DNA from 2 places in the Streptomyces sp. SD15 genome. Region 2 is predicted to be linked to the other one. Evidence: riboswitches for the same ligand, from Rfam matches in the RefSeq annotation. Region 2 holds a riboswitch; the other holds the start of a gene.
The links. A riboswitch is a leader RNA that binds a small molecule or an ion and turns the genes downstream of it on or off. The one in region 2 is predicted to bind cyclic di-AMP.
Positions count from the first base shown of each region.

Region 1: linked by a shared signal. The riboswitch ahead of ACX28W_RS05070 (M23 family metallopeptidase) and the one ahead of ACX28W_RS36780 (C40 family peptidase) in region 2 are both predicted to bind cyclic di-AMP.

Region 1 is NZ_JBTLMO010000004.1:21,190-26,677, forward strand. It holds gene ACX28W_RS05060 (PrsW family intramembrane metalloprotease) at 1-280, shown strand, start outside; gene ACX28W_RS05065 (aldo/keto reductase) at 312-1,256, opposite strand; gene ACX28W_RS05070 (M23 family metallopeptidase) at 1,373-2,416, opposite strand; cyclic di-AMP (ydaO/yuaA leader) riboswitch at 2,428-2,583, opposite strand; gene ACX28W_RS05075 (PP2C family protein-serine/threonine phosphatase) at 2,838-3,965, opposite strand; tRNA gene ACX28W_RS05080 (tRNA-Met) at 4,601-4,674, opposite strand; gene ACX28W_RS05085 (dihydrofolate reductase family protein) at 4,761-5,488, opposite strand, start outside.
Region 2 is NZ_JBTLMO010000057.1:28,359-33,846, forward strand. It holds gene ACX28W_RS36770 (M23 family metallopeptidase) at 1-175, shown strand, start outside; gene pcrA (DNA helicase PcrA) at 242-2,752, opposite strand; cyclic di-AMP (ydaO/yuaA leader) riboswitch at 3,097-3,268, shown strand; gene ACX28W_RS36780 (C40 family peptidase) at 3,277-4,461, shown strand; gene ACX28W_RS36785 (tellurite resistance/C4-dicarboxylate transporter family protein) at 4,558-5,488, shown strand, end outside.

The DNA.
Region 1 (5,488 bases), on a different contig from region 2:
GGCGTACGCGACCTCGCTCGCGTTTCTGCGGCACCGGGGGCGGCTCGGCCGGGCCGACGCCGACTTCGTCGTACGGGAGCGGGAATTGCTGCACGAGCTCTGGCGCCGCCGGGAGGTCGCCCGCCCCTCCCTCGCGTACGCGGCACGGGCGACGGCCCCGGTCGTGCCGGTACCGGTACCGCCCCCGTGGTCCGGGTACGGCTACGGCGGCAACCACGGCTACGGCCACCCGCCGGCGCCGTATCCCGCCTACAGCCCTTACAACCCGTATCAGTCGTAAGGGCCCGTACGCGGGATACGGTACGGCGGCCTCAGGCCGACGCCTCCGTCAGTTTCGCCAGCTCCGCGTCCGTGAGCACCAGGTCCGCCACCCCGAGCAGCGCCGGGAGCTGGTCGACCGTGCGGGCCGAGGCGATGGGGGCCGCGACCGTCGGCTGGGCCGCGAGCCAGGCCAGGGCGACCGTGGCAACGGGGACGTCGTGGGCCTGGGCGGCCTCGTCGAGGGCGGCCAGGACCCGGATGCCCCGCTCGGTCTCGAGGTGCTCGGCCGCGCCCTCGGCACGCGCCGAGTCGACCGTCGTACCCGGGCGGTACTTGCCGGTGAGGAAGCCGGACGCGAGGGCGTAGTACGGGACGGCGGCCAGGCCGGCCCGGGAGGCGATCTCCTGGAGCCGGCCCTCATAGGTGTCGCGCGAGACGAGGTTGTAGTGGGGCTGGAGGGCGACATAGCGCGCGAAGCCCTCGCGGTCGGAGAACTCCAGGGACTCCGAGAGCCGTTCGGGAGAGATGTTGGAGGCGGCGATCGCACGAACCTTGCCGGCCCGGACCAGCTCGTCGAGCGCGCCGATGATTTCCTCGACCGGGACCGAGGTGTCGTCGAAGTGGGTGTAGTAGAGGTCGATGTAGTCCGTGCCCAGGCGGCGCAGCGAGGCGTCGGCGGCGGCCTTGATGTTCGCCGGGGCCAGCCCCTTGTACTCGGGGTGGGCGCTGACCTTGGTGGCGAGGACGACGTCGGAGCGGTTGCCGCGGGCGGCGAACCACTGGCCGATGATCGTCTCCGACTCGCCGCCCGAGTTGCCGGGAACCCAGGCGGAGTAGGCGTCAGCGGTGTCCACGAAGTTGCCGCCCGCCGCGGCGTACGCGTCGAGGACGGCGAAGGACTGCGTCTCGTCGGCGGTCCAGCCGAAGACGTTGCCGCCGAGGGCGAGCGGGAAGACCTCGAGGTCGGAGGAGCCGAGCTTGCGAAGAGAAGTCATGCTCAACTTCAACATGCGTACCGGACGCGTATATTCCGCACGCAAGCCGGCCCCACCGGAGAGATCAGGACGGAAAGATCAGAGCCGAGAGATCAGAGCCGAGATCAAGGCTGAGATCAGGGGGTCAGGCCCTTGCTCCGCAGCCACGCCATCGGGTCGATCCCGGTGGAGCTGCCGCCGGTGTGGACCTCCAGGTGGAGGTGCGCCCCGGTGACGTTGCCGGTCGCGCCCACACGCCCGATGACGTCACCCGTGTTGACCTTCTGCCCGACGCTGACGCCGATCGAGGACTGGTGGGCGTACCACAGCTCCGTACCGTCGTCGAGGGTGAGGATCGTGCGGTAGCCGTACGAGCCGGACCAGCCCGCCTCGGTGATCGTGCCGCTGTGGATCGCCTTGATCGGCGTGCCCGTGGGCGCGGCGAAGTCGAGGCCGGTGTGGTAGCCGGAGGACCACAGGGAGCCGGCCTGGCCGAAGGTCGAGGTGAGGGTGTACGAGGAGGTGGGCAGCGCAAAGCTCTTGGCGAGCTCGGCGAGGCGCGCGGCCTCGGCCTGCTCCTTGGCCTCCTGCTCCGCCTTCTCCTTCGCGGCGGCGGCCTTGGCCTCGGCCGCCTCCTCCGCCTTGGCAGCCTGATCGGCGGCCTTCTTCGCGGCGGCGGCCTGGGCGGCGGCCTGGGCCGCCTTGTCGACCTGGTCCTGCTGCGACTCCGCCTGCTGGATGATGCGGGCACGCAGCGCCTCGCCCGCGTCCTTGCTGCCCTCCGAGGCGTCGGCGCTGGTCAGGCCGGCGCTGGTGAGCGGTGTGGCGGAGCCCTTGGGCGTGCTGGAGCCGCCGTCGTCGGATATCAGGGCCTTGGCCGAGTCGGTGACCGAGGACAGGTCGGGCAGCGAGATCGACACCGGCGGCTTGCCGGGCGCCGCGGTGGCCATGCCGCCCGCGCCGACGGCGGCTATGACGCCGACGCCCAGGACCGTGGAGCTGCGCGCGAGTCCGCCCCCGCGCTGCTTGGAGACGCGGTGCCGGCCGCGGACGGGACGGACGGAATCCTCGGTGGGATTCCACTCCTCCCAGGGGCCCTCGTCGTTGCCGTATGCGTAGCCAAAAGTCTGAGTGTCGTTCGGCGCGAACGAAGTGGGCTGGGCGGGCCGGTTGGACGCCACGTGGGCGTGCTCCTTTCCTTCCTTCTCGCCTACCGGGTTAGCTGACGGGTTCGGAGCAGGAAGGTCTCCTACGCGCGTCAACCGCGGTATCTCACCGCGAAAGACGCTCGATTCACCCCAAATTGGTGGTTCCCCGGTTCCCTTGCGGGATTCGGCGCGTGCGCACGGAGCCATCTCTTGTGACGGCTGGGACGACCGCGCTGCGTTATCGAACGTTAATAGACTCGGGCACCGGATTCCAAGCTGTTCGGACTGATCGTTAACAGCTTTTGGCCAGGACTTACGGGTGATGACCGGCGAAAATCGGGCGAGTTGACCACGCCTCACCGAAACACGTTTACTTGACGGCGTGTCAGTTGTTATGCGGAGGGGCGTCGACCGATCACCCCTCGTGACAACGATCAAGAACCGCGCGCAACAGTCACGGACGCCGTACCGCGAGCAGCGCCATGTCGTCGGTCAAGGCGCCGCCCGTATGCCGGCGGACCTCCTCGGCGAGCGTGGCCAGCAGCGCGTCCGGGCCGCCGAAGACCCGCCCGGCCAGACGCGCCGCCGGATCGTAGAAGTTCCCGTGCCGGTCGCGGGCCTCGGACAGGCCGTCCGTGTAGAAGAGGAGCATGGCCCCGCGTGGGAAATCCACCTCCTCCCCACGGTCCGGCCAGGTGCCCAACTCGCCCATGCCGAGCGGCAGTGCGGGGTCCTCGGCGGCGAGCTCGACCAGCGAACCGTCCTCGCGCAGGAGCAGCGGCGGCGGGTGGCCGCGGCTGACGGTCCGTACGACGCGGCCTCCGTGCGGGATCTCCGCGAGGACGGCCGTGGCGAACCCCTCGGAGATCTCGATGCTGTCGCGCCGGGTGGCCTCGCGCGCCAGCGCCCGCTCAAGGCGCCCCGCGATCGCCTCCAGCGTCGCCTCCTGCTCGGCGGCCTCCCGGAACGACCCGATGACCACCGCCACGGCGCCCACCGCGCCCATACCCTTCCCGCGTACGTCGCCCACCAGCAGCCGTACGCCGTGCGGGGAGTCCTGCACGGCGTACAGATCGCCGCCGATGAACGCGCCGGCCTGCGCGGCCTCGTACCGCGCCGCGACCTCGAGCCCGCCGATCCGCTCCTCGGGCTCCGGCAGCACGGCACGCTGGGCCGCCTCGGCGATCTCGCGGGCCGAGGCGAGCCGTTCGCCGCCGCGGCGTACAAGGTTGTTGATGAGCACGGCCAGCACGGAGACCGTCGCCACCGTGAACGTCTCGGTGATCGCGTCCACGGTGAAGGCGAGGCCGAACCGGAGGTGGATCGCGAGCACCACGACGACCGCCGCGGCGCCGGTCAGCACCGTGCCGCGCAGCGAGAACAGCGGCGCGGCCACGAGCGGTGCGGCCGTGAAGAGGGGGCCCGCGGTGTACGCCGTCGGCGTGAGGTACTCGTAGAACGCCCCGGCGACGACGAGCAGCGCGGGCAGCGCCCGGACGAAGGCCCGCACGTACGAGATTTTCCGCCGCTTCCCCTCGGTGGGGCACGGAGTCGGCTCGCCCTGCGGCCTCGGATCGGACACGGAGTGCCTGGGCACCTTCCGGCCCGCCCGGTCGTCGGACCCTCCAGCCCGCTGCGCACCTCCTCGCTGCCCCACCCGTCCAGGTTTCCCGGAGCGGGGGCGGGGGGCGAGCGGGGTGGGCCGACCGAGGGATGCGTGACAGCGGGAAGTCCCCGCACCCGACCCTCCGCGGCGACCGCCCCGCAGCGCGCCGCGTCCCGCAGGATCACCTGCTGCGGGCGCCCGTGACGATCAGCGGCTCGCACCCCAGCCGGTCCGCGCGCATCCCTCCCGCCAGGAGCATCCTCCCGCCACGAGAGATTCCGTACGCGAAGCACCAGCCGGACCGCCCGGACGGCGAGCCCCGGGGAAGGGACCGTGGTGGTACCCGGCCGGGGCGATGACGGTCCCGTCCCGCGGCGCTAGGCCGGGGCCGCCGTGGCAGGCCCCGAGGGACAGCGCGCCCACGGCGAGCAACAAGGCGGGCACCGGTCCGCGCCGTTCCATCCAGCGAAGGCAACTCATAGTGAGCGCAAGACTACCGACCGTCGAGGCGTGAGAAAGCGGCGCGAGAAAGCGGCGTGCGCGCGGATGCGGAAAGCCAAAAAACCGAGGGCCGGAACTCATGAATCTGAGTTCCGGCCCTCGGCCTTCAGTAGCGGGGACAGGATTTGAACCTGCGACCTCTGGGTTATGAGCCCAGCGAGCTACCGAGCTGCTCCACCCCGCGTCGTTGAAATTAGTGTACGCCATCCGCGGGGTCCGAAGCACACGCGTTTACGCGCACCCCTCCTGCCGTTCATCCGGGCGGGTTCCTCACGGGGAAAGAAGGTGCCGGTTGGGTGCCACCGCCCGCTCCTCGTACTCCGGCAGTACGACGACATCCGCACCCGCGGCCACCAGCAGCCCGGTACCGTCGGCCGCCGCCACGAACGTGTCGGGCTCGCGCCACGCGGTGACGACCCGCCGTACTCCCGCGTCGAGGATCAGCCGGGCGCAGGGAGCGGGCCGGGAGGCGCGGCGGGCGCACGGTTCGAGGCTGCTGTAGACGGTGGCGGAGCGAAGGCGCGGATCCGCGGGATCGATCTTGGCGAGGGCCGCCTCCTCCGCGTGTACGACGGCATCGCTCCCCTCCCGGGAGTGCCCACGGGCAAGCTCGGTTCCGTCGGCCGCCACCACGACCGCTCCCACGCTGAACGCGGTCCGCGACGGCGGGCACAGTTCCGCCAGCTCGCACGCGAGCCGCAGCCAGTGCCGGTCCGCGGCGGAGGCGAGAGCGCCGACGCCGGGGGCCGTGGGGGCGTATCGGATGAGGACGACGTCGCCGACCGGGCGCGTCTCCACCAGCCGCATCCGGCCGGGCGGGTACCCACCGCGCCCGAAGAGCCGCGGCGCGTCCGGCTCCCCCACGAAGAGGGGCGCGACGGCGAGCTGCAACTCGTCGGCCAGCCCCTGCCGCATCAGCTGGGTGTGGACCCGGCCGCCGCCCTCGACCATGAGGCGCCGCACCCCTCGTACGTCATGAAGGTGTTCGAGCACGACGC
Region 2 (5,488 bases):
CTCCAGCTACAACGTCGCGTCCGGCACCACCGTGAAGGCCGGTGACACGATCGCGTTCTCCGGGAACTCCGGCAATTCCACCGGGCCGCACCTGCACTTCGAGGTCCGCCCGGCCGGCGGTTCGGCGATCGACCCGCTGGCGTGGCTGCGCAGCCACGGTCTGGACCCGACGTAACCAACCGCCGGGCCCCGAACCCGACGTAGGCAACGGCCGGGTCCCCACCAGCGAGCCCCCGAGGGGCTACAGCTTCTCCACCGGCGCATACCGCAGCAGCAACCGCTTCGGCTTCGGCTCCCCGAAGTCGATCGTCGCCTCCGCGTTCGCACCCGTGCCCTTCACCCCGACCACGGTGCCGAGGCCGAACTGGTCGTGGGTGACCCGGTCGCCGACCGCCAGTGAGACCACCGGCTTCTCGGAGACCCCGCGGCGCGTCGCGAAGCCGGAGGCACCGGACGCCGCGGACCGCGAGCGCGAGGACGAAAGCGAGGCCGCCACGCCGGAGACGGGACCCGACGACACCGGAGCTGTCGCACCCGTGCGCTTCCACTGCAGGTGCGCGTCCGGGATCTCCTCCAGGAAGCGGGACGGCGGGTTGTACGAGGGCTGGCCCCACGCGCTGCGCAGGGCCGACCGGGTGAGGTACAGCCGCTCCCGCGCGCGCGTGATGCCGACGTACGCGAGGCGCCGCTCCTCCTCCAGCTCCTTGACCTGTCCCAGCGCGCGCATGTGCGGGAAGACGCCGTCTTCCATGCCGGTGAGGAAGACGACCGGGAACTCGAGGCCCTTGGCGGTGTGCAGGGTCATCAAAGTGATGACGCCGTTGCCGTCCTCCTCGTCGGGGATCTGGTCGGAGTCGGCGACGAGGGCGACCCGCTCCAGGAAGTCGGAGAGTCCGCCCGATGCCTGCGCCTCGCCCCCGCCCTCACCCTCGCCGGTCTCCTGCTCGAATTCCAGGGCCACGGCGGCGAGTTCCTGGAGGTTCTCGATGCGTGTCTCGTCCTGCGGGTCGGTCGAGGCCTGCAGCTCGGCGAGATAGCCGGTGCGCTCGAGGACCGCCTCCAGGACGGTCGCCGGGCCCGCTCCGGAGTCGACGATCGTACGGAGGTCCTCCATGAGCGTGTTGAACCGCTTGACCGCGTTGGTCGAGCGCGCCGCCATCCCGTACGCCTCGTCGACGCGGCGCAGCGCCTGCGGGAAGCTGATCCGCTCGCGCTGCGAGAGCGCGTCGATCATCGCTTCCGCCCGCTCACCGATGCCCCGCTTGGGCACGTTGAGAATGCGACGAAGCGGGACCGAGTCCTCGGGGTTGGACAGGACCCTGAGGTACGCGAGGACGTCCCGGACCTCCTTGCGCTCGTAGAAGCGGACTCCGCCGACGACCTTGTAGGGCAGGCCGACGCGGATGAAGACTTCTTCGAAAACACGGGACTGGGCGTTCGTACGGTAGAAGACGGCGACGTCGCCCGCCTTGGCCTCACCCGCGTCGGTGAGACGGTCTATCTCGTCGGCGACGAACTGCGCCTCGTCGTGCTCGGTGTCGGCGACGTACCCGGTGATGTGGGAACCGGCGCCCGCGTTGGTCCACAGGTTCTTGGGGCGGCGTGACTCATTGCGCTCGATGACCGCGTTGGCCGCGCTGAGGATCGTCTGGGTGGAGCGGTAGTTCTGCTCCAGGAGGATCGTCGTCGCGTCCGGGTAGTCCTCCTCGAACTGGAGGATGTTGCGGATGGTCGCGCCGCGGAAGGCGTAGATCGACTGGTCGGCGTCGCCCACGACGCACAGCTCGGCGGGCTCGAGGTCGCCCTCGGCCGGCGGCGCGTCCTCGGGCCGGTCGCCGGTCGCCGGACCGACGAGCTCCCTGACCAGCGCGTACTGCGCGTGGTTGGTGTCCTGGTACTCGTCGACCAGGACGTGGCGGAAGCGGCGGCGGTAGTGCTCGGCGACATCCGGGAAGGCGCGCAGGAGGTTGACCGTCGTCATGATCAGGTCGTCGAAGTCGAGCGCGTTGGCCTCGCGCAGCCGCGACTGGTACATCGCGTACGCCTGGGCGAGGGTCTTCTCGAAGCCGTCGGTGGCCTGGGCGGCGAAGTCCTCCTCGTCGATCAGCTCGTTCTTCAGGTTCGAGATCTTGGCGCTGAACGACTTGGGCGGGAAGCGCTTCGGGTCGAGGTCCAGGTCGCGGCAGACCAGAGCCATCAGGCGCTTGCTGTCGGCGGCGTCGTAGATCGAGAAGGAGGAGGTGAAGCCGAGCCTCTTCGACTCACGGCGCAGGATCCGCACACACGCGCTGTGGAAGGTCATCACCCACATCGCGTTCGCGCGCGGGCCGACGAGGTGCTCGACGCGCTCCTTCATCTCGCCCGCGGCCTTGTTCGTGAAGGTGATCGCGAGGATCTGGCCGGGGTGGACATGGCGCTCGCCCAGCAGATGCGCGATCCGGTGGGTGAGCACACGGGTCTTGCCGGAGCCGGCGCCGGCCACGATGAGCAGCGGGGAGCCGGAGTGCACCACGGCCGCTCGCTGGTTCTCGTTCAGCCCGTCGAGGAGCGCGGCCGGGTCCACGGCGGGGCGCGGGGCGCCGTCGCGGTAGTACGCGTCCCGGTCCGGCGGCACGTCGAACTTGCCGCCGAACAGATCGTCCGGAATCGGCTCCGGTACGTGATCGTCCTCGGGCGGCGGCGGGGGCTCTCCCTCATGGCCCCGCGAGGGCTTGAGGTCCGCCAGGAAGCTGTCATCAAAGAGGCTGCTCATCGCTCTCCGAGTCTAGGCCGCCCCACTGACACCCCGCCGCCACCCCGCGAACTCGACCGGATTCCGTGACCCGGGACGGGCAGACCACCCCGTCGCCGTCCCAGTCGCCGCCCCATCACCCTCCAGAATCGCTCCATTACGGTCGGCAATCCGCCAGTAATGAATGGACAGAAAGCGAAAAACCACCAGTTATCCCCCCAGGATTTCCCGCGCACAACAACGCCACCGAATAAGGTCACGAAAATGTATCGGGCATATCGCACATCAAACTTCACAGAAGCCACACGCATTGGCTAGCGTGCCGGGCAGGCCGCTCGACACTCACCGGCGAACGTCGCCGGGCCGTGCGGCCTCCGCCGAGTCCGGTGCGCCGTAAGGCAGTCGGAGCCGGGGACCCAACCGACCTTGGGGTGAATCGGTCCAACTGTCCTGGGGGACAAGGACCGTAGGGCAAACCTTCCGGAAGTACCCGCCCGAACCCGACAGCTAACTCGGTAGGCGGATCACGGAAGGAGTCGCCTCTCTTGGCGTCGCAACACAAGAGGAGTTCCAGGGGCGCGCGGGTAGCGGGCATACGGACTCCCGCCCTCGCCACGGCGGCCCTCACCTCCATGGCCCTGCTCTCCCAGACGGCCAACGCCGCGCCCTCGGCGGAGCCCAAGCCGAGCATCGAAGAGGTCGAGAAGAAGGTCAACGACCTCTACCACCAGGCCGAGACGGCCACCGAGAAGTACAACGCGACCAGGGAGAAGACCGCCAAGCAGCGGAAGCGCGTCGACGCCCTCCTCGACGACGTGGCCCAGCGCACCGAGAGTCTCAACACCGCACGTGAGGAGCTGGGTTCGTTCGCCGCGGCCCAGTACCGCACCGGCGCCACCACCCCCGACACCGCGACCCTTCTGCTGGCCGACGACCCGCAGGACTACTTCGACCAGACCCAGTTGATGAGCCGTCTCACCACCCGCCAGAAGGCGGCCGTCGACGACTACATCACCGAGCAGGCCGACACCACGAAGAAGCGCGCGGAGGCCTCCCAGAGCCTGCAGACGCTCACCACCTCCGAGAACGCGCTGCAGACGTCCAAGACGGAGGTGCAGCGCAAGCTCACCGAGGCGCGCGAACTGCTCTCGAAGCTGACCGCCGAGGAGAAGGCGCGACTCGCGGCGATCGAGAAGGAGAAGCAGGAAGAGGCCGATCGCAAGGCGGCGGAGCTGGCGCAGCAGCAGGCCGCCGCGGAGGCGGAGGAGAAGGCGCGCCAGGAGGCGGCGGCCCAGCAGGAGACGGACTCGTCGTCCGCGACCACGGGAAGCTCCAGCTCCTCCGGGACCTCGGCCACCGACGCCTCGTACACCGCCAAGGCCGACAAGGCCATCGCCTTCGCCCGCGCCCAGATCGGTAAGCCGTACGTCTGGGGCGCGACCGGGCCCGGCTCGTACGACTGCTCCGGTCTCACCCAGGCCGCCTGGAAGGCCGCCGGCGTCACCCTCCCGCGCACCACCTGGGACCAGGTCACGGCGGGCACGACGGTCGCCCTCTCCGACATCAAACCCGGTGACCTCGTCTTCTTCTACGACGACATCAGCCACGTCGGCCTCTACGTCGGCAACGGCATGATGATCCACGCCCCCAAGCCGGGTACGTACGTCCGCGAGGAGTCGATCTTCTACGCCGGCGAGTCGATCATCCACAGCGTGGTGCGTCCGGCGTAACGCCTTGGCCGCGGGGCACGCGCGCGTGAGACTCGTCGAGCTCCACGCGCGCGTGCCCCGCGGGCAACCGGTCCAAAGTTCCTTAGCATCAGGCCCATGCCAGCCACCTCCCCGCCCCGCACCCGGTGGGCCCGACTTCGCGCCTGGTGGGCGCGGCGTCCACCGAGCGACGGAGCCGCCGTCATGGCCACCGGCATCATCTCGGTCGGGCTGTATGAGACCGGCCACGAGACCCTGTCCCGTATCGCGCTGGTCCTGACGGCCGTCGCCTGGCTCGGGCTCGCCGCCGACTTCGTCGTACGGCTGCTGCGGGAGCGGGTGCGGTGGGTGGCGGAGGCCGGCACGCCGGGTGCGCTCACCGCGGTCGCGGCGACCACCGTGCTCGGCACCCGGCTCACCACACTGGGCCGGCAGGAAGTGGCCGAGGCCCTGCTCGCCCTCTCGGCCGTGCTCTGGCCGGGGCTGCTCTTCCTGGTCGTACGGCGCTTCAGGCCCCGTATGCCCGGTGCCGTGTTCCTCGGGTGTGTGGCCACGCAGGGGCTCGCGGTGCTGGGCGCGGTGCTCGCCCCGGTCACACACGCGGACTGGCTCGCGCACACGGCGCTGGTGCTGTTCTGGCTGGGGATCGTGCTGTATGTGGTGGCGCTGCTCTGCTTCGACTTCCGGGAGATCGCCGTGGGGACCGGGGACCACTGGATCGCGGGCGGAGCGCTCGCCATCTCGGCGCTGGCCGGGTCGAAGCTGATCGCCGCGCACCATGTGAACGCCTACCTGTGGAACGACGACGACAGCGGTGTGCTGCGCGCCGTGACCCTCGCCCTGGCCGTGCTCTCCCTCGGCTGGTACGGCGTCCTGGTCCTCGCGGAGCTGGGGTGGCCGCGCCCGCGCTACGACGTGCGGCGCTGGGCGACGGTCTTCCCGATGGGGATGACTGCGGCAGCGGCCCTGTCGGTCGCGGCCGCCGCCGACGTCCCGTGGCTCAGGGGGACCGGGCAGGTACTGCTGTGGATCGCGGTCGCGGCCTGGC